Linked DNA regions of Kribbella solani. The protein of the gene in region 1 binds, or shares a complex with, the protein of each later gene. Links are inferred from orthologs where the notes say so. Each region holds a gene or a part of one and is shown on either strand. Other genes may lie near its edges.

Evidence for each region.
Region 2: the proteins of mfd (region 1) and uvrA are in contact, whole or in part, in a crystal structure (PDB 4DFC), measured with the Escherichia coli proteins. The link is inferred for Kribbella solani from one-to-one orthologs.

What each region holds. Positions count from the first base shown.
Region 1 is NZ_JACHNF010000001.1:7,160,962-7,172,215, forward strand. What follows is about bases 1-4,147. They hold mfd (transcription-repair coupling factor), read left to right. Parts: upstream 1-314; coding sequence 315-3,947; downstream 3,948-4,147. Other genes in these bases: pth (aminoacyl-tRNA hydrolase), read left to right, coding at 1-301; HDA44_RS33245 (hypothetical protein), read left to right, coding at 3,986-4,147. In the rest of the region: more of HDA44_RS33245, read left to right, coding at 4,148-4,615; HDA44_RS38775 (MazG family protein), read left to right, coding at 4,620-5,639; HDA44_RS33255 (transcriptional regulator), read right to left, coding at 5,640-5,930; HDA44_RS33260 (hypothetical protein), read right to left, coding at 5,927-6,388; HDA44_RS33265 (phosphotransferase), read left to right, coding at 6,594-7,445; eno (phosphopyruvate hydratase), read left to right, coding at 7,605-8,885; HDA44_RS33275 (FtsB family cell division protein), read left to right, coding at 8,905-9,546; HDA44_RS33280 (DUF501 domain-containing protein), read left to right, coding at 9,543-10,043; HDA44_RS33285 (Ppx/GppA family phosphatase), read left to right, coding at 10,036-11,076; HDA44_RS33290 (uracil-DNA glycosylase), read left to right, coding at 11,155-11,254. UniProt on the Escherichia coli protein: Couples transcription and DNA repair by recognizing RNA polymerase (RNAP) stalled at DNA lesions. Mediates ATP-dependent release of RNAP and its truncated transcript from the DNA, and recruitment of nucleotide excision repair machinery to the damaged site.
Region 2 is NZ_JACHNF010000001.1:1,546,837-1,557,538, forward strand. The notes cover bases 3,636-7,230. They hold uvrA (excinuclease ABC subunit UvrA), read left to right. Parts: upstream 3,636-3,961; coding sequence 3,962-7,030; downstream 7,031-7,230. Other genes in these bases: HDA44_RS06790 (MBL fold metallo-hydrolase), read right to left, coding at 3,636-3,744; HDA44_RS06800 (hypothetical protein), read right to left, coding at 7,058-7,230. Outside these bases: HDA44_RS06770 (MMPL family transporter), read right to left, coding at 1-664; HDA44_RS06775 (TetR/AcrR family transcriptional regulator), read right to left, coding at 836-1,381; HDA44_RS06780 (S1C family serine protease), read left to right, coding at 1,528-2,472; HDA44_RS06785 (GNAT family N-acetyltransferase), read right to left, coding at 2,459-3,001; more of HDA44_RS06790, read right to left, coding at 3,085-3,635; more of HDA44_RS06800, read right to left, coding at 7,231-7,954; HDA44_RS06805 (Rieske (2Fe-2S) protein), read left to right, coding at 8,227-8,727; HDA44_RS06810 (IS110 family RNA-guided transposase), read right to left, coding at 8,911-10,017; HDA44_RS06815 (S8 family peptidase), read right to left, coding at 10,207-10,702. UniProt on the Escherichia coli protein: The UvrABC repair system catalyzes the recognition and processing of DNA lesions. UvrA is an ATPase and a DNA-binding protein. A damage recognition complex composed of 2 UvrA and 2 UvrB subunits scans DNA for abnormalities.

The DNA.
Region 1 (11,254 bases):
CGTCGTGCACGACGAGCTGGACATCGACTTCGGCGTGCTGCGGTGCAAGTTCGGCGGCGGCGACAACGGCCACAACGGCCTCCGGTCGGTGCGGAAGTCGGTTGGCACCGGTGAGTACTATCGAGTCCGGTTCGGGGTGGGTCGTCCGCCGGGCCGGCAGAACCCCGCCGACTTCGTCCTGAACGAGTTCTCCGCGGCCGAACGCAAGGACCTTCCGTTCGCCGTCGACCGGACCGCGGACGCGGTCGAGTGCCTGCTCACCGACGGCCTCGAGTCCACCCAAGGACGGTACAACTCTTGAAGCTGGACAACTCGTGAAACTGCGCGGCCTGGTCGACACCCTGATCACCGACCCGGTGCTGGCCGGCGCCGTCCGGGACGCCCGCGGCGACGACGTCACGACCCTCGACCTGAGTGCGCCCGGTCCGGTACGCCCGGTGGTGCTCGCCGCGCTGGCCGCGAGCCGGAACGGCGCCGACCGGCCGGTGCTCGCCGTCACTGCCACGTTCCGCGAGGCCGAGGAACTGACCGAGGCGCTGCAGTGCCTGGTCGAAGAGCCGAGCACCGTCGCGTACTACCCGGCCTGGGAGACGCTTCCGCACGAGCGGTTGTCGCCGCGTTCCGACACGGTCGGCCGCCGCCTCGCCGTACTGCGCCGGCTCGTCCATCCGGACCCGTCGGACGAGACCACCGGACCGATCAAGATCCTGGTCGCGCCGGTGCGGTCGGTGCTGCAGCCGCAGGTCGCCGGGCTGGCCGACCTGAAGCCGGTGCAGTTGCATGTCGGTGATTCGGCCGAGCTCGAAGATGTCGTCGAGCGGCTCGCCGGCGCCGCGTACCACCGGGTCGATCTGGTCGAGCGGCGCGGTGAGTTCGCCGTCCGCGGCGGCATCATCGACGTGTTTCCGCCGACCGAGGAGCACCCGCTCCGGGTCGACTTCTTCGGCGACGACGTCGAGGAGATCCGGTACTTCGCGGTCGCCGATCAGCGTTCGCTGGATGCGGCCGAGCACGGCCTGTGGGCGCCGCCCTGCCGTGAGCTGCTGCTGACCGACGAGGTCCGCACGCGCGCCGCCGTACTGGCCAAGGAGCACCCCGAGCTGGCCGAGCTGTTCGAGAAGCTCGCCGAGGGGCATGCCGTCGAGGGGATGGAGTCGCTGGCTCCGGTGCTCGTCGACGACATGGAGCTGCTGGTCGACCTGATGCCGGCCGGTACGCATGTGGTCGTCAGCGATCCGGAGCGGGTACGGGCGCGGGCGCATGATCTGGTCGCGACCAGCCAGGAGTTCCTGGAAGCGTCCTGGGCCGCCGCAGCCGGTGGTGGCGAGGCACCGATCGACCTGGGCGCGGCCGCGTACATGTCGCTGGGTGACGTCCGGTCGCAGGCGCTGGGCAAGGGTCTGGCCTGGTGGAGTCTGTCGCCGTTCGCGGCCGCACCGACCGATGCGACGCCCGAGCTGCGGGACTCGATGGGCGAGCGGATCGCGTTCGACATCGACACCGAGGCCGGGGCGGTCAGCAGCCGCATCCTCGCCGTTCGCGAGGTCGATCCGTACCGGGGTGAGACCGGCGCGGCGGCCGAGGACATTCGCGGCTGGCTGCGGGGCGGCTGGCGGGTCGTCTGCGTCACGGAGGGGCACGGTCCCGCGCAGCGGCTGGCCGAGGTGTTCTCCGAGGCCGAGCTGCCGGCCCGCCTGGTCGACGAGATCGCGGGAGTGCCGGAGCCCGGCGTGGTGCTGATCTCGCAGGGCCAGCTGGAGCAGGGTTTCGTTGCCGAGGGCATCAAGTTCGCGGTACTCACCGAGAACGACCTGTCCGGGCAGCGATCGGCGGCCGAACGGCGTTCCCAGCAACGGATGCCGTCCCGCCGGAAGAAGACGATCGACCCGCTGGAGCTGCAGCCCGGCGACCACGTCGTGCACGAACAGCACGGCGTCGGCCGGTACGTCGAGATGATGCAGCGGACGGTCGGATCGGGTTCACAAAAGGCCACCCGTGAGTACGTGGTGATCGAGTTCGCCGCCAGCAAGCGCGGTCAGCCCGGCGACCGGTTGTACGTACCGACTGATCAGCTTGACCAGGTCACCCGGTACGTCGGTGGCGAGCAGCCCACGCTGGACAAGATGGGCGGCGGCGACTGGGCCAAGCGCAAGGGCCGCGCCCGCAAGGCGGTCCGCCAGATCGCGGGCGAGCTGATCAAGCTGTACGCCGCGCGGCAGGCGACCAAGGGGCACGCGTTCGCGAAGGACACGCCCTGGCAGCGGGAGCTGGAGGACGCGTTCCCGTTCGTCGAGACGCCGGACCAGCTGGCCACGATCGACGACGTGAAGCACGACATGGAACGCATCACGCCGATGGACCGGATCGTCTGCGGTGACGTCGGTTACGGCAAGACCGAGATCGCCGTCCGGGCCGCGTTCAAGGCGGTGCAGGACGGCAAGCAGGTGGCGGTACTCGTGCCGACGACGCTGCTCGTACAGCAGCACTACGCGACCTTCGCCGAGCGGTACGCCGCGTTCCCGGTGAACGTCGCGCCGCTGTCGCGGTTCCAGACCGACAAGGAATCCAAGGCCGCGATGGACGGCCTCGCGGACGGGTCGATCGACGTCGTGATCGGTACCCATCGGCTGCTGTCCGGCGAGATGCAGTTCAAGGACCTCGGCCTGGTGATCGTCGACGAGGAGCAGCGGTTCGGCGTCGAGCACAAGGAGCAGCTGAAGCGGCTGCGCACGGCGGTCGACGTACTGACCATGTCCGCGACGCCGATCCCGCGGACGCTGGAGATGTCGATCACGGGCATCCGCGAGATGTCCACGATCGCCACCCCACCGGAAGAACGGCACCCGGTGCTGACCTTCGTCGGCGCGTACGACGAGCACCAGGTGACCGCCGCGATCCGGCGCGAACTGCTCCGTGAGGGTCAGGTCTTCGTCGTCCACAACCGGGTGAACACGATCGAGAAGGCGGCCGCGCGGATCCGCCAGCTGGTACCCGAGGCGCGCGTCTCGGTCGCGCACGGCCAGATGAACGAGCACACCCTGGAGAACGTGATCCAGGGCTTCTGGGAGAAGCAGTCCGACGTGATCGTGTGTACGACCATCGTCGAGTCCGGGATCGACATCTCGAACGCGAACACGATGATCGTCGAGCGCTCCGACCTGCTCGGTCTGTCCCAGCTGCACCAGCTGCGTGGGCGGGTCGGCCGCGGCCGCGAACGGGCGTACGCGTACTTCTTCTTCCCGCCGGAGAAGCCGCTGACCGAGACCGCGCACGACCGGCTGGCCACGATCGCGCAGCACGCCGATCTGGGTGGCGGGATGGCGGTCGCGATGAAGGACCTGGAGATCCGCGGCGCCGGCAACCTGCTCGGCGGCGAACAGTCCGGGCACATCGCGGACGTCGGATTCGACCTGTACGTCCGGCTGGTCGGCGAGGCGGTCGCGGAGTACCGCGGCGACACCCAGGCCGAAGAGCCCGAGGTCAAGATCGAGCTGCCGATCGACGCGCATCTGCCGCACGACTACATCCCGTCCCAGCGGCTCCGGCTCGAGATGTACCAGCGGCTGGCGGCCGTACGCGACGCGGACGCGATCGCCGAGCTGGTGGAGGAGCTGCACGATCGGTACGGCGACATCCCGGCGGCCGTACTGAACCTGATCGAGGTGGCGAAGTTCCGCAACCACGCCCGCCGGGCCGGTCTGCACGACGTCACTCTGCAGGGGAACCTGATCCGTTTCGGGCCGGTCGAGCTGCCTGATTCGAAGGTGCTCCGGCTGAACAGGCTGTACCCGAAGAGTCTGGTGAAGCCGCAACTGCATACCATTCTGGTGCCACGACCTGCCACCAGGCCGATCGGCGGTCAGCCGCTCCGCGACCAGGAGTTGCTGCAGTGGTGCACCCGGTTGATCGACGACGTGATCGCCGAACCGATCGGAGTACCGGCGTGAACCTGACGACACACAGCGTGACTAGGCGAGGAGATTCGGTGAGCAGAGGGCGGAAGCTTGGGGCTCTCGGTGCGGCGGTGGCCACGGTGCTGCTGGCCGGCGGCTGCGCGGCGGGTACGCACCCGGGCGCGGCGGCCATGGTCGGCGGCACCGAGATCAGCATCGGCGACGTCGACAAGACCGCGCAGGCGGTGACCGCTGCGCTGGGGAAGAAGTACGACACCGCGTCCGCGCTGAGCGACATGGTCAGCAACGTGCTGGTCGAGAAGGTACAGCAGCAGAAGTCGATCACGGTCACCCCGGCCGAGACCGCGGTGGCGGCGAAGGCAGTCGTCGGCGGCGACCAGCAGACGTACGAGAAGTTCCAGGCCGACTCGGTCGCGCGGGACTTCCTCAACCAGGTCGGCACCGCCGCGATCGTCACCGCCAAGCTCGGCGGCGGCACCGTCGAGGACCTGCAGAACCAGGCCAAGCTGCAGCAAGGCAGCGTGGCCCTGCGGGACGCCATGAAGAACGTCGACGTCACGATCGCGCCGCGCTTCGGGCAGTGGACCGACGGGCGGATCGACAGCGCGGTCTCCGGATCGCTGTCGGTGCTGTCGCCGCAGACGGCCGCGCAGCAGAAGGCCGCTCAGCAACAGCAGCAGCCGCAGCAGGGTCAGGGCTGATCCGTTGAGCGCGAGTGAGGTCGGTGGGATCAAGGTCGTCCTGACCAGCCCCCGGGTGGCCCCAGGGCTGCTCACTCGCGCTACCTGGCAGCCGCTGGAAGCCGCCGACGAGATCGCCGCGTCCGGCGGTCCGGACCGGCCTGACGTCCAGGCGGTGATCGGCTCGGGTCTGCCGGTCACGCAGGTCGAGGGCGACGCCACGGCCGCGTGGACCTGGCTGACGGCAGCCGCCCGTACGGGCCGCCAGGCCGTCTGGCTGACCGCCGACGACGGCGACCCAGCCCTACGCCACCTCATCGCCGACGCGCGCATCCGCGACCCGCAGGCGCCCTACGACGTCGAGATCCTGCACGGGTCGTACGACGTACCGGGTGCTCGGCTGATCGATCTGGTCCGGGTGATGGATCGCCTGCGGCGGAACTGCCCCTGGGACCAGGAGCAGACCCACGAGAGCCTCGCGAAGTACCTGCTCGAGGAGACGTACGAAACCCTCGAAGCGATCGACACCGGCGACGCCGAGCACCTCCGCGAGGAGCTTGGCGATCTGTTGCTGCAGGTCGCGTTCCACTCGCGGATCGCCGAGGACCGTGTCACCGGGGACGACGATGCCGAGGGTGGTGGGTTCACCATCGACGACGTTGCCGCCGGGATTGTCGAGAAGCTGATCCGCCGGCACCCGCACGTGTTCGGCAGCGTGGATGCCGCGGACGCGGCGGCCGTCGAGGCCAACTGGGAAGCGATCAAGGCGACCGAGAAACAACGCACCTCGGTCCTTGAAGGCATCCCGCTCGCCCTGCCCGCGCTGGCCCTCGCCGACAAAGTACTGGGCCGGGCCGCCAAAGTTCTCCCCGCCGACACCGAGCAGCTCGCTGAACCCGAACCGGTGGACGAGACCGAGCGGGTCGGGCAACAACTGCTGGCAATCGTCCGCGAGGCCCGCGCCTCCGGCGTCGACGCCGAACAGGCACTACGCACCACCATCCAGCACCTGACAACAGAAATCCGCGCCGCCGAAGGCTCTTAGCTACTGCGGTCCGTCGAGGAGGTTGCGGAGGGCGTCGCGGTGGGTTGTGTAGGCCTGCTGCCCAGTCTTCGTCATCCGGTACGTGGTGGTTGCTCCGCGTCCGTGACCACTCTTCGTCGTCGCCACGTACCCGGCCGCTTCCAGCGCCGACATGTGCTTCGACAGGTCCGAGTCGGCCACGCCCAGATAGTCCTTCAGGAACTTGAACGTGACGGTCGTCGCATTCGCCAGCACCGCCATCGCGGCCAGCCGTTTCGGCGCGTGGATGACCGGGTCGAGTCCGTCGATCACCCGAGCCGCTCCCGTACCTTCGCCGCCGCGATCGCGTACCGGCGCTCGTAGTACCAGATCCCGGCCGTCACCAGTACGAACCCGGTCCCGGCCGCGACCGGTACGCCACCCAGCCACCAGACCGCAGCGACGACCAGCACGATCACCGGGAGGGTCAGGAAGTACCCCTTCCACAGCCGCCCGATCTCCCGCGGCGGCCGGCCCCGCCCCGGGAACGGCATCGCGCCGTGCCGTCGCTGCATCCAGTTCAGGAAGCCCAGTTCGAGCGCCAGCAGAATCGCCAGCGACGCGAAGAACAGCGCCGAGTTCTCCCGCCACCACGTGAACGTCCCGATCATCCCGGCCACCCACGCCCCGACCACCGGCGGATACCACCACGCCGTCTTCGGGTAACTGACATACGGCGCCGCCTCGGCCCGCTCGATGATCCGCAGCTGCTCCCCAGCATCACTTTCCATACCGGAAAGCTACCCCATAACTTTCCACTTCCGCAAGTAGAAAGTTATCGGATCGTGTGCCGAAGGACAGGTAGTGGTGGGCCGAGAGGTAGTGCACCTGAGCGTGAAGTGGTCCGCGTGTACGGCGTCTCGGAGGTGTACTACCTGTCGTTAGGTACAGCGATATTTGGATGCGGGGCGGCTGCTGGGCTGGGACCGTGGGCGGGTGGATGTTGCTGGGGTGCTGCGGGAGCGGTGGGATCTGAAGGCGGCGCGGCTGGAGGTGCTGACCGGCGGGATGAACTCGGCAACCTGGCTGGCGTCGTCGGAGGGCGACGCGTGGCGCGTAGTGGTGAAGTCCGTGGATGTGGATGACGCGTCGTTCGGGCCGGGTCTCGAGTTGGCGGTGCGGCTGGATGATGCGGGCGTGGTGAGCGGTCGGCCATGGTCCAGCAAGGGCGGCCGGCTCGTTGAGCGGGCCGACGATCGGCAGGTCGCCGTCCTGGAGTACGTCAGTGGCGAAGAACTGGGAAAGACCGCCGCGGACCGGACCTCGATCGGGGACCTGCTCGGCCGCGTACACACGATCGCCGCCGTCGAAACCGGTGACCTGCAGGACTGGCTGCGCGTACTGATGCCGTTCGACGACTATCTGGATCTGGAGCCGTGGATTCGGCCGGCGGTCGCGGACGCGATCGCCCGGGCCACGGCGCTGGGCGAGACCTGGGCCTGGCTGCACGGGGACGCGGCCAGGGAGGCGTTTCGGCGGCAGCCGGACGGCAGTGTCGCGCTGATCGACTGGGGGAGTGCGCTACCCGGCCCGATTCTGTACGACGTCGCCTCCGCGGTGATGTACGCCGACGGGTCACCCGAGCACGTCGTGGCCGCGTACGTTCGCCGGCGACCTGATCTCGCCGGCGAGCTCGCCCGCGGGCTGGACGCTTTCCTGCACGTTCGCTGGGCCGTTCAGGCCGGCTACTTCGCGTGGCGGATCGGGAACAACGTGCTGACCGGGATCAGCGATGAAAGCGAGAACCGGAAGGGCCTGGCCGACGCCCGTCGGGCCTTTGGCGGGTAGCCGGATTCGGCTGATTTGCAGGCGATCCGGGGGTCCACGGGGTGTTGCTGACGCCGGAGGTACCGCGGGGTGGGATCGTTGGGGTGACGCGGTCCACTGGGTGGGGTGGTCTGGAGGCTAGGCTCAGCACGATTCGTCATCGAGAACTTGGGAGTCAATGTGGCCACCATCGAGGCCGTCGGCGCCCGCGAGATCCTCGACTCGCGCGGCAACCCCACTGTCGAGGTCGAGGTTCTGCTCGACGACGACACCGTCGCCCGGGCAGCGGTCCCGTCCGGCGCGTCCACCGGTCAGTTCGAGGCCGTCGAGCTGCGGGACGGCGACAAGGACCGGTACGGCGGCAAGGGCGTGCAGAAGGCCGTCACCGCGATCCTTGAAGACATCGACAAGGAGATCGTCGGGTACGACGTACACGAGCAGCGGCTGATCGACCACGCGCTGCTCGACCTGGACGGCACCCCGAACAAGGCAAAACTGGGCGCGAACGCGATCCTCGGCGTCAGCCTCGCCGTCGCCAAGGCGGCCGCGGAGAGCTCCGGCCTGCCGCTGTTCCGCTACGTCGGCGGCCCGAACGCGCACGTCCTGCCGGTGCCGATGATGAACATCCTGAACGGCGGCGCGCACGCGGACAGCAACGTCGACGTGCAGGAGTTCATGATCGCCCCGATCGGTGCCGCCACGTACGGCGAGGCGCTGATGCAGGGCGCGACCGTCTACCACGCGCTGAAGGCGGTGCTGAAGGAGCGCGGCCTGTCCACCGGTCTCGGCGACGAGGGCGGTTTCGCGCCGAACCTGGAGAGCAACCGGGCCGCGCTGGACCTGATCGCGGTCGCGGTCGAGAAGACCGGGCTGCAGCTCGGCAAGGACATCGCGCTGGCGATGGACGTCGCCGCGAGCGAGTTCTTCACCGAGGGCGTGTACGCGTTCGAGGGCGGCAAGAAGTCCGCGGACGAGATGATCGCCTACTACGCCGACCTGGTCGCGTCGTACCCGATCGTCTCGATCGAGGACCCGCTGAACGAGGACGACTGGGCCGGCTGGCAGGGCATCACCGGTGAGCTCGGCAGCAAGATCCAGCTGGTCGGCGACGACCTGTTCGTCACCAACGTCGAGCGGCTGCAGCGCGGCATCGACGAGAAGTCGGCGAACAGCCTGCTGGTCAAGGTGAACCAGATCGGCTCGCTGACCGAGACCCTGGACGCCGTCGACCTGGCCCACCGCAACGGCTTCAGCTGCATGATGAGCCACCGTTCCGGTGAGACCGAGGACACCACGATCGCCGACCTCGCGGTCGCGACCAACTGCGGTCAGATCAAGTCCGGCGCGCCGGCCCGGTCGGACCGTACCGCCAAGTACAACCAGTTGCTCCGGATCGAGGAGGAGCTCGACGACGCGGCGACGTACGCCGGTCGTTCGGCCTTCCCGCGGTACCAGGGCTGATTTCAGGGGGTCGCAAGGCATGCCGTCCCGTCGGGATACCGGTGCACGACCCGGCTCGCGTCCGTCGAGCCGGACCCAGTCGCGTCCGCAGCGCAATGCCTTCGGCCCCGCCCCGACCCGCCCCGCCCGGCGGGGCGACCAGCCCAAGCGGCGTACGACGGGTGCCGCGGCCGGTCCGGCGCGCACCCGCGGGTCGCGCAACCTGACCGGCCGGGCGGCCGTCGTGCTGCTCGTACTCGGCGCGCTGATCGTGTCGTACGCGCAGAGCCTGCGGGTGTGGTTCGACCAGCACCAGCAGGTCAGCGCGCTGAACCAGGAGATCCGCGACCGGGAGAAACGGGTCGCGGAGCTGAACGACGAGATCGCCCGCTGGGACGACGACGCGTACGTGAAGGCGCAGGCGCGGCAGCGGCTCGGCTGGGTGATGCCGGGTGAGGTCGGCTACCGGGTGATCGGCGCGGACGGGAAGCCGGTCGGCGCCCCGCCGGAGCCGTCGGCGCCGTCCGACGGTGCGGCCGAGACGCAGAAGCCGACCTGGTACACGAAGCTGTGGGGCAGCGTCGAGGGCGCCGGCAAACCACCGGCGGCGGCGACCCCGCCGGCCCGGACCCAACCCACCCCGAAGACGATCCTGACGCCGCCGCCTAAGGTAACCAGGTGAGCGTCAGTCCTTCCGGCCAGGTCAGCCCTTCGGATCAAGAAGCAGTCAGCAAGCAGCTCGGGCGTACCGCGCGGGGGATCCGTTCGATCGCGCACCGGTGCACCTGCGGTCTCCCCGATGTGGTCGAGACCGAGCCGCGGTTGCCGGACGGTACGCCGTTCCCGACCACGTACTACGTCACCTGCCCGCGACTCGCGTCCGCGATCGGAACGCTGGAGTCGTCCGGGCTGATGAAGGACATGACCGACCGGTTGGCGGATGACCCGGAGCTGGCCGAGCGGTACCGGGGCGCACATGAGGCGTACCTGGCGCACCGCGAGTCGATCGACCACGTCGCGGAGATCAGCGGGATCTCCGCGGGTGGGATGCCGACGCGGGTGAAGTGCTTGCATGTGCTCGCCGGTCATTCGCTGGCCGCCGGGCGCGGGGTGAACCCGCTGGGCGACGAAACCCTCGACGCCCTGGAGGACTGGGGCCGCCGAGGTCCGTGTGTCTGAGGACGTCACCAGAGTCGCGGCAATCGACTGCGGTACGAACTCGATCCGCCTGCTGATCGCCGATGTGCGCGCTGGCCAACTTACCGAGGTTGATCGGCGGATGATGATTGTGCGGCTCGGTCAGGGGGTGGATGCGACTGGCGCGTTCGCTCCCGAGGCGCTGGAGCGGGTTTTCCGGGCCGCCGACGAGTACGCCGAGGTGATCCGCTCCACCGGCGCCACCCGCGTACGCTTCGTCGCCACCTCAGCCGCCCGCGACGTCAGCAACCGCGACGCCTTCCTCGAAGGAATCCAGTCCCGCCTCGGCACCACCCCCGAAATCATCACCGGCCCCCAAGAAGCCCACCTAACCTTCCAGGGCGCCACCCAGTCGCTCCCCGCCCTGACCCCGACATCCGGCGCCGCTGGTGAGCCGGTAGTACCCGGGCCATACCTGGTAGCCGACATCGGCGGCGGCTCAACCGAACTGATCCTCGGCAACTCCACTCCCACCGCCCGCACCGCCTCAGCCGACCGCGCCTCCGCCGACCGCCCCGCGTACGCCGACCGGCGTCGCGCTGGTGCGTCGGGCGTCATCGCCGCCGAGTCGCTTGACCTCGGCTCTGTCCGGCTCACCGAGCGTCATGTCACCACCGACCCGACCAACCCCGCCGAGCTCGCCGCGATCGCCCGCGACATCGACGCCCTGCTCGACCACACCACAGTCCCCATCGCCGACGCCCGCGCCCTGGTCGCCGTAGCCGGCACCGCGACCACCGTCGCCGCGGTCGCCCTCAACCTCCCCGAGTACGACCGCGCCGCCGTACACCACGCCCAACTATCAGCCGACGCCCTCCGCGCCGCCACCACCTGGCTGACCACCACCACCCGCGCCGACCGCGCCGCCGTACGCTCCATCCACCCCGGCCGGGTTGACGTCATCGGCGCCGGCGCCCTCATCCTCCAACACCTCTTCGACCGCCTCCCCATCACCACCCTCACCATCTCCGAACACGACATCCTCGACGGCGTAGCCCTCTCCCTGGCGGACTGACGGGTTGTTTCACCACTGACCGGTTGTAGTAGGTCACCGGTGAAACAAATGGCCAGCGGTAGTCTCTAGTCTGGGGCTATGGAGCTGCCGCATCCGTTGACTGGGGAGTTGTTTGGTAGTCCGGTGCCGCCGGGGGCTGGGTGGCCGGGGGATCCGGCGGTGCGGGGTACTCGGGTTG
Region 2 (10,702 bases), 5.6 Mb from region 1 along the record:
CGGTGAACGCGGTGACGATCAGCAGGCCGGCCATCCCGGCGAGGACGCCGAGCAGCGCCGTCAGCAGCGTCATCCCGGCCGCGACCAGCGATCCGAACGTGACGATCAGTACGACCGCCGCGACCGCCACGCCGATCACCTCGGTCGCCCCGATCTCCGGGACCCCGGCCTTGATCTGGCCGCCCGGAACCACCTTCAGGTCACCCGAGCTCAGCCCGCTCAGACCGTCGTACGCGTCCGCGCTCGCGCTCGGCAACTCGTCGGCCGGCTTGTCGAACTGGACGCTGATCAACCCGGTACGCCCGTCCGGGCTGATCGCCTTGCTGGTGAACGGGTCGATCGCCGCGATCACGTCGGGTACCTTCGCGGCCTTCGCGGCGGCGACGCCGACCGCGGCCTTGACCGTCGGGTCGGCGAGCGTCTTCCCGTCCGGCGCCTGCACGACGACGGTCGCGGAGGCGCCACTCGCGGCCGGCAGCTCCTGCTTCAGCGCGTCCAGCGCGCGCTGCGACTCGGTACCCGGGATCGAGAACGTGTCGGCGGTTTTGCCGCCGAGCGTCAGCGCGCCGACGCCGAGCAGGACCAGGAAGAGCGCCCACAAGGCGGCGACCAGCCGCCGGCGCTGATAGGAGAACCGGCCGAGCCGGTACAGCAGATTGGCCATCGGAGAAGCGTCCGTTCGGATGGTTTACGGGCAGAGGTCAGCGCCCGCGCTGCATGCGGGTGCGGCGGTGAAGCTGTCGGATGGTGCGAGGCGTGCCGGGTGGTGCGGTGTGCCGAGTGATGCGGCGCGTGCCGGGTGATGCTGGGTGGTGCGGGGTCTCCGCCGCGGGTTTCAGCCGCGGGGGAGGAGCCTCCGCAGGGCGATGTCGCAGAGTCTTCGGAGCTCTTCATCGGTCCGCTGATCGGCGTGCCGGCATTCGCCGAGCAGTCCGTTCACCGCGAACTTGGCGAGATCCCGTTCGAGCGGGTCGTCGGACCCGGCCATGTACTCGGTCAGTTGCATGCCGTCGGCGACCAGCGGACCGATCTCGGGCATCTGCTCGATCACCGGGAGCACGTCCTGGATCACGTCGACGACCCCGCGGTGCACGACCGCGAGGTCGATGAACTGCCGGATCGCGAGCTCCTGTGCCTCGGCCCGGGGCAGCTCGGCCGCCGCCGCGACCAGGTTCGCCACGTCGACGGCGGCAGGCTGGAGGACGGCGGCGAGCACGGCCGGCTTGCCGCTGAAGTGGTAGAGCACGGTCGCCTTGGAACAGCCGGCCGCGGTCGCGATGTCCTGCAGTGACGTCGCGTTGTAGCCACCGGCCTGGAACAGGTCCATCGCCTGCCGGACGATCTCGTGCCGGGTACGTTCCCGGGCGGTGGTGATTGCCATGACAGCATCTTCGCTGACCGATCGGCCAGTTTTCAACCGATCGGTCAGGTTTGTGGTCTGCTTCACGTACTTGAGTTTGATGTAATGATGTAATTCAGGAGGCGGGGTCGGCGGAGAAGGCAGGGGCTAGGGCGGAGGCAAAGGCGATGGCTGACGAGCTGGCTGGGGACGATGTACTGGATGCCTATTCCCGGGTGGTCTCAGGTGTGGCCGAACGGCTGATTCCGCAGGTCGCGAGCCTGCGGATCCACAACCGGCGCGGCGACTCGTCCGGCTCCGCGGTGGTGCTGACCGGCGACGGGCACCTGCTGACCAATGCGCACGTGGTCGGCGACGGCTCGGCGGCCACGGCCGAGTTCGCGGACGGTACGACGGCGCGGACGCGCGTGATCGGAGTCGACCGGCTGTCCGACCTGGCCGTGCTGCGGGCCGATCGCGACATCCCCGGCCCACCGGAGTACGGGGACGCGGACCGGCTGAAGGTCGGCAATCTCGTCGTCGCCGTCGGCAATCCACTCGGCCTGGCCGGCAGCGTGACCGCGGGCGTGGTGAGCGCGCTCGGCCGATCGCTACCGGTCCGCAGCGGCTCGGCGAACCGGATGATCGAGGACGTGATCCAGACCGACGCCGCGCTGAACCCGGGCAACTCCGGCGGAGCGCTCGCCGACGGCAACGGCCGCGTCATCGGCATCAACACGGCGGTCGCGGGCATCGGCCTCGGGCTGGCCGTACCGATGAACCCGACGACCCGGCGGATCATCTACTCGTTGCTGCACGACGGGCGCGTACGTCGCGCGTACCTCGGCCTGGTCAGTACGCCCGCGCCGCTGCGGCCGGCGCTCGCGGAACGGTTCGGGCAGCGTACGGCGCTCCGGGTGGTCGAGGTGATCCCGGCCGGCCCGGCGGCGGCAGCGGGGTTGCGGCCGGGGGATCTGGTGCTTGCGGTCGACGGCGTTCCGCTGCGGGACGCGCAGTCGTTGCAACGTCAGCTGTTCGAGGACGCGATCGCCAGCCGGACCGAGATCACCGCGATCCGCAACAACGCGCTGGTCGACGTGATCGCGTACCCGGCCGAGCTCACTGATCGGTGAGGTCGGCCCGGAGCAGTACGCACGTGCCCGGCTGGAGCGGAGCGCCGGGAAAGGTGAAGTCGCGGGTGAGCTCGGTGAACCTGAACCTCTGGTGGAGGTCGAGGATCGCGCCGTTGCCGACGTTGACGAAGGTGTACGCGGCACCGGCGCGTGCCGCGATCCAGCGCAGCCGGTCTTTCGTGAGCTCGTCGCCGATGCCGTGCCGCCGCCAGTTCGGCGCCACGATCAGGCCGATCAGGTAGTAGCCGCTCGGCGCGGTGGCCGGCGGGTCGTCGGGGGAGAGGTCGTGGCGGATCACCCCGCCGTACCCGACCACCTCGCCGTCGACCTCGGCCACCGCGATGTACCGCTCCGGGTCCTCCAGATCGGCCACCAGGCGCGTACGCCGGTCCGCAACCGATCCACCGGCCCGCGAGACGATCAACCCAGCACACGCCTCAAGATCCGCCCCCACACCCGCCCGCACCCGCACCTCAACCGACAACCGCTCCACGCCGAGCGTCTGCTCCACGCCCAGCGGCCGCTCCACCGCCGGCTGGTTTTGAATGCCCGGCTGCGGGCGGTTGGCGCGTGGTTGGTATTCGGCGAAGCCGCCGGGCTGCCGTCCCGTCGTCACCAGCCGCGTTCGCGCCACTCGGCGACGTGCGGGCGCTCGGTGCCGAGGGTGGTGTCGGAGCCGTGGCCCGGGTACACCCAGGTCTCGTCCGGCAGCGTGCCGAACAGCTTGGTCTCGACGTCGTCGATCAGCGACGTGAAACGCTCCTTGTCGCCATCGGTGTTGCCGACGCCGCCAGGGAACAGCGAGTCGCCGGTGAACACATGCGGCGCGCCGTCGGGGTCGTCGTACACGAGCGCGATCGAGCCGGGCGTGTGGCCCTTGATGTGGATCACCCGCAGGCTGCACCGGCCGACCGCGATCTGGTCGCCGTCGTCGGCCAGCTGGTCGGTCGGTACCGGGATGCCGTCGGCGTCGTGCCGGCCCGCGACCGTGGTGGCGCCGGTGCGCGCGACCACCTCGGCCAGCGCCTCCCAGTGGTCCTGGTGCTGGTGCGTGGTGATCACCCGGGCCAGGCCGCCGTCGCCGATCAGCTGGAGCAGCGTGTCCGCCTCGTTCGCGGCGTCGATCAGGACCTGTTCGTCGGTCTGCCGGCAACGCAGCAGGTAGGCGTTGTTGTCCATCGGCCCGACCGCGACCTTGGTGATCATCAACTTGGCCAGCTCGTGGGTCTGAGCCGGTCCGCCGACGTGTGCGTTTCCGTGGTACTCGGACATCGCGTTTTCTCCCCTGGAGTTCGGTGACTCCGACGATCCTCGCACCTCGGCGACGGCGCGTCATGTCTGGTCCAGAGCGGTCGCGGTGATCGAATATACTTTCGAAGCCGGGTGCCGGATCCGTCGGCGGAAGTTTTTGTCGGTGGGCCTCGTTAGCATGACCGGGCATGCCAGAGATCCACCCGGATACCCCACGAGAACCGCTGAGAGTGAGCTTGTGTCTGACCGTCTGATCGTGCGCGGAGCGCGTGAGCACAACCTGAAGGACGTCTCGGTCGACCTGCCGCGGGACGCCATGATCGTCTTCACCGGCCTGTCCGGGTCCGGGAAGTCCAGCCTGGCCTTCGACACCATCTTCGCCGAGGGCCAGCGGCGGTACGTGGAGTCGCTGTCGGCGTACGCGCGGCAGTTCCTCGGCCAGATGGACAAACCCGACGTCGACTTCATCGAGGGCCTGTCACCGGCCGTCTCGATCGACCAGAAGTCCACCTCGCGGAACCCGCGCTCCACCGTCGGCACGATCACGGAGGTGTACGACTACCTCCGGCTGCTGTTCGCGCGGGCCGGCCGGCCGCACTGTCCGGAGTGCGGTGAGCCGATCGCCCGGCAGACCCCGCAGCAGATCGTCGACCGGGTCCTCGAGCTCGACGAGGGCACCCGGTTCCAGGTCCTGGCCCCGGTGGTCCGCGGCCGCAAGGGTGAGTACGTCGACCTGTTCCGCCAGCTGACCGGTCAGGGCTTCGCCCGGGCCCGGGTCGACGGCGAGACGATCCAGCTGACCGAGCCGCCGAAGCTGGACAAGCAGAAGAAGCACAGCATCGACGTGGTCGTCGACCGGCTGGCGGTGAAGGGCTCGGCGAAGCAGCGGCTGACCGACTCGGTCGAGACCGCGCTCGGCCTGGCCAGTGGCCTGGTCGTGCTGGACTTCGTCGACCTCCCGGCGAACGATCCGCACCGCGAGCGCCGGTTCTCCGAGAAGCTCGCCTGCCCGAACGATCACCCGCTCGCGATCGACGAGCTGGAGCCGCGGTCGTTCTCGTTCAATTCGCCGTACGGTGCCTGCCCGGCGTGCGCCGGCCTGGGTACCCGGATGGAGGTCGACCCGGAGCTGCTGGTTCCGGACCCGTCGAAGTCGCTCGACGAAGGCGCGATCCAGCCCTGGTCGGGGCAGAACGTCACCCAGTACTTCGAGCGGTTGCTGGAGGCGCTGGCGAAGGACCTGAAGTTCCGGACCAGTACGCCGTTCGGGGAACTGCCCGCGAAGGCGAAGAAGGCGCTGCTGACCGGGCACGACAAGCAGGTACACGTCTCGTACCAGAACCGCTACGGCCGCGAGCGGTCGTACTACACGAGCTTCGAGGGCGTGATTCCGTACGTCGAGCGCCGGCACGCGGAGGCGTCCAGCGACACCGGGCGGGAGCGCTTCGAGGAGTACATGCGCGAGGTGCCGTGCCTGGCCTGCAACGGCGCGCGGCTGAAGCCGATCTCGCTGGCGGTCACGCTCGGTGGGAAGAACATCGCCGAGATCAGCGCGATGTCGATCGACGAGGTGCACGCGTTCCTGGTCCAGATGGAGCTATCGGCGCGGGAGAAGCAGATCGCCGAGCGGGTGGTGAAGGAGATCGGCGAGCGGCTGCAGTTCCTGCTCGACGTCGGCCTGGACTACCTGGCGCTGAGCCGGCCGGCGGGTTCGCTGTCCGGCGGCGAGGCACAGCGGATCCGGCTCGCGACGCAGATCGGCTCCGGGCTGGTCGGCGTGCTGTACGTGCTGGACGAGCCGTCGATCGGCCTGCACCAGCGTGACAACCGGCGGCTGATCGAGACCCTGGTCCGGCTGAAGGAGCTGGGCAACACGCTGATCGTCGTCGAGCACGACGAGGACACCATCGACCACGCCGACTGGGTGGTCGACATCGGCCCGGGCGCCGGTGAGCACGGCGGCCAGGTGGTCGTGTCCGGGACCGTCGAGGACCTGCGCAACCACCCGGACTCGATCACCGGGGCGTACGTGTCGGGCCGCCGCGAGATCCCGATCCCGGCGATCCGCCGGCCGCTGACCGAGGGCCGCGAGCTGACCGTGTACGGCGCGCGGCAGAACAACCTGAAGGACATCGACGTGACCATCCCGCTCGGGGTGTTCGTCGCGGTCACCGGCGTGTCCGGTTCCGGCAAGTCCACGCTGGTGAACGACATCCTGTACACGTCGCTGGCGCGGCAGATCTACGGCGCGCGGGCGGTGCCCGGCCGGCACACCAAGATCTCCGGGATGGAGCTGGTCGACAAGGTCATCCACGTCGACCAGTCGCCGATCGGCCGGACACCCCGGTCGAACCCGGCGACCTACACCGGGGTCTGGGACCACGTCCGGAAGCTGTTCGCGGACACTCCCGAGGCGAAGGTTCGTGGGTACCAGCAGGGGCGCTTCTCGTTCAACGTGAAGGGCGGCCGGTGCGAGGCGTGCTCCGGTGACGGCACGCTGAAGATCGAGATGAACTTTCTGCCGGACGTGTATGTCCCGTGCGAGGTCTGCCACGGCGCGCGGTACAACCGCGAAACGCTCGAGGTGCACTACAAGGGCAAGACCGTCGCGGACGTGCTGGACATGCCGATCGAGGAGGCGTCGGAGTTCTTCGCCGCGATCCCGGCGATCTCGCGACATCTGACCACGCTGGTGGAGGTCGGGCTCGGGTACGTCCGGCTCGGTCAGCCGGCGCCGACGCTGTCCGGTGGTGAGGCGCAGCGGGTCAAGCTGGCGTCGGAGCTGCAGCGGCGGTCCACGGGCCGTACGGTGTATGTGCTGGACGAGCCGACCACCGGGCTGCACTTCGAGGACATCCGGAAGCTGCTCGGCGTGCTGAGCGGTCTGGTCGACAAGGGCAACTCGGTGCTGGTGATCGAGCACAACCTGGACGTGATCAAGACCGCCGACTGGCTGATCGACCTCGGCCCGGACGGTGGCCGTCGCGGCGGGACACTGGTCGCGGAGGGTACTCCGGAGGAGGTCGCCGCCAGCCCCGCGTCGTACACCGGTGCGTTCCTGGCCGAGATCCTCAAGGGCCGCGCCGCGAAGCCGAGCGCGAAGCAGGCAGCCGCAGCCATCGCGACCGGGCCCGCGAAGAAGACGGCAGCCGCGAAGAAGACGGCGCCGGCCAAGAAGGCGGCACCTGCCAAGAAGGCGGTATCGGCGACGAAGGCTGTCGCGAAGAAGGCCGCGGTCAAGAAGACGACAGCCAAGAAGTCAGCCCCCGCGACGAAGGCAGCACCGAGAAGGCGGGTCGCTCGCTAGCTGGGTGTCGCCGGACCGTGCACCGCGTCAGCGGCGGAAGAGCTGAAGCAGGAGATGGCGGAGCCAGGTCCGGCGCGGGGTTGGGAGCAGGGACGGGGGGAGGACGGCCTGCGGCGGGTTGGCCAGGGTGACCGGGACTTGCACCATCCGGTCGCCTTGGACCCAGAAGAGGTCCGGGCTGCACTGGTCCGGCGCTCCGCGGTACGAGTCGGCGACGTACTGCGCCAACCGATCCGCGAGCGCCTGGCCCGCGTCCGCCGGGCAGAACGCGACCGTGCTGAGCCGCGGCACACCAACCAGTACGCCCAACCCGACCGACGCCTGGGTGAGGATCTCCTCCCGGTCGACGATCGCCATCGACACCAGCGGATCGTCCTCCCGGTGCAGCACCGAGATGCCGTCGTGGTCGACCGGCCGTAGGTCCGCGATCTCGTCCAGACTGAGCTGCACCGGCGACGGCACCTCCGGCTCACCCAGCCCGAGCATCGAGCGGCGTACGACGGTCAGCCGCCGTAGCTCCGACCCGGTACGGACGAACACCACCACCTCGAAGTGATCGCCGAACGGAATCAACGTGTCCGCGACCGGACCCGCCGTCCGCGCCGACCAACCACGTTGCACGAGCAAAGCACGCTGGCGCTCGCCCACGTCGCCGTACCGGTGCTCCTCGGTGGCGAGCTCGCCTTCCGCGACCACCGCCCGCAACCAGGCCTCGATCTGCTCGGCCCACCGCTGCTGCGGCACCTGGTCACAGCGCTCGATGATCTCGCGGAGCCCGACGACCGCGGACATCTGCAGCGCGCCACGGCCCCAGCCCACCTCGACCGTCCGCTCCGCGCTGTCGACGACGCAGCCCGGGAACCAGATCGGCGCGAGGTCGGCGATCACCCGCATCACTGTCGTGTCGTCGGTCGTGCCTGTCATTTCATGCCTCTCCCACCAGTACAGTGTGCCGGGCCCCAGGGCGGGTGCGGACCGAGTCCCTGCCTCTCGGTGGGTACGCTGCCGAAGGAAACCCTAGCGCCACCGTGGGCCGGTACCGGCACCAGGCGGAAACCCTCAAACGGCGGTTCAATCCGGCCGGGGGTGAACCAATCGGCTGACCCAGTCGTTTGAGTCGTTAGAGAACGTTCAACCACTCAAGCCGGCAGGCTGTCGAAGACCAGCGGCCGGCTGGCTCTTGGAGGTCCGGATTCATGACCGATGACACGACGCGGGACCGGCGGACCGTACTTCGGTGCGCGGCGATGGCGGCGCTCGTGGGCGCCGGCGCGCCGATCCTCGCGGCCTGTGGCGGCAACGACACCAGCGGTACGAGCGGCGGCACCGGCACTGGTACCGCGCCGACCGGGTCCGCGCCGTCTGGTTCCGGGCCGGCCTCAGGTACGCCGTCGGCGGGCGGCGGCGGTACGGTGCTCGGCCCGGTGTCCGATGTCCCGGTCGGCGGCGGGAAGGTGTTCACCGACGCCAAGGTGGTCGTCACTCAGCCGACCGCGGGTCAGTACAAGGGGTTCTCGGCGATCTGTACGCACCAAGGCAACCCGATCGGCTCGGTGGAGAACGGGCAGATCGTCTGCCCGTTCCACAACAGCCACTTCAGCATCACCGACGGCAGCCCTGTCAGCGGCCCGGCCGCCACGCCCCTTCCCGCCGTCAACGTAAAGGTCCAAGGCACCAACATCATCGAATCCGCCTGACCCGCCCACCCGCACAACCCCCGTCGCCCCCGCCGAACCCCCTTCCCATTTGAGGGGTTAACCACCGAAAGTGCCCGTTCACCACCCGCATGCCGGGGGTGAACGGGCAACTTCAGTGGTCAACCCCTCAAACGGGGACGGGAGGCAGGGCAGGAGTGGGTGTGGGGATGCTCCTATGGATGGTCAAGGGGTTTGTGGTTTGGTGAGGACGTAGTAGATCTCGCGTGCGATGAGGCGTTTGAGGCATCGGATGATGTCTTTCTTGGACAGTCCGTTGGTTGTGCGGCGTTCGAGGTAGGCGCGGGTGCGTGGGTCCCAGCGGAGTCGGCTGATGACGATGGTGTAGAGGGCTGAGTTGGCTTGGCGATCGCCGCCGCGGTTGAGTCGGTGGCGGTGGGTCTGGCCGGATGATGCGGGGATGGGGGCGACTCCGCAGAGCATCGCGAAGGCGCCTTCGGAGTGGATGCGTTCTGGGTTTTGTCCGATGGTGACCAGGAGTTGGCCGGCGACATCGGGGCCGACGCCGTTGAGGGTGAGCAGTTCGGGGTTGATCGTGTTGATGAGTTCGGTGATGAGTTGATCGAGCTCGGCGATCTCGTGCTGGGCTGCGAGGTGACGGCGGGCCAGGGAGCGTAGCGCGGTTTTGACGGCGTGTTGTGGGATCGCGATCTGATTAGGGTCGGGTCGCAGGTTGTGGCAGGTGTCGATCAGGCGCGGGTTGGTGAGGCCGCGTAGTTGCTGGCGCAGGTCGTGTGGTGCGGTGACGATCAGGGCCTTGATTCTGCGCAGGCAGTCAGCGCGCTGGCTGACGGCGCTGTTGCGGGCGATGCGCAGGTTCCGTAGTGCCTCGACCTGCCCGTCACGGTTCTTGGGGATGCCGGTGCGTACTTTGCCCAAAGCGGCTCGGGCGGCTGCTTCGGCGTCGATCGGGTCGGACTTGCCTGCTGTCCGGCGGGTTTTACGACTGGGCCGGTCGATCTCGACCACGGTCACACCCTGCCCGGTCAGGTAGCCGGTCAGGCCCGACCCGTAAGCGCCGGTGCCCTCGACACCGATCAGAACGACCGGCCCGAACGAGCCCAGCCAGGCCAGCAAAGCCGCATAGCCGGCACCAGTGGCGGGAAAGGTCTGGTGACCGAGCATCCGGCCCGTCTGGTCGATCGCAGCCGCCGTATGGGTATCGCGGTGAGTGTCGACACCACCGGTGATCTCGGCCTGGGACACGGCATCTGGCTGTGCGATGGTAGACATCGCCGTCCTTCCATTCGACACGGTCAGGGCGGCACGCACCAGCCGAGCGACGGACAAAACAGTGATGGGTGCCTGCTGGCACAGGCTCCTATGAAGTCACGAGTTCTCGCCGAGTGAGTGCAAGCGAACCCCGCAGCAGGTCGACCGACAGATCCCGTTCAAGACCCGAAGTCAGTTAGGGGCCGAGTCAGGACGACCACTGCGGGGTCCACGCCTACATCCTCACTGTTAGGGGTGGGTGGTGGTGGCGGGGTCTGGTTTGCCGAGGTAGAGGAGTTTGTTGGGGGAGCCGGTGCCGGGGTCGCCGACCTTGTCGGGGGTGGAGTTCGTGACCAGGGCCTTGGTGACGTCGGCGGGGGTGGCGTCGGGGTGGTCGGCCAGGTACAGGGCGATGCCGCCCGCGACGTGCGGTGTCGCCATCGACGTACCGCTCATCTTCGCCGTCGCGTCCGGTCCGGTGATGCCGACCGAGGTGATGTCGACCCCCGGCGCGAACAGGTCGACGCACTTGCCGAAGTTGGAGAACGTCGCGCGCTGGTCCTGGGCATCGGTGGCGCCGACGGTGATCGCCAGCGGCTCCCGGGCCGGTGAGCTCTGGCAGGCGTCCGTGCCTTCGTTGCCGGCCGCAACGGCATAGGTGATGCCGGCGCCGATCGACGCCTTCACCGCGGCGTCCAGCGCGTCGTCCGCGCCGCCGCCGAGGCTCATGTTCGCGACCGCCGGC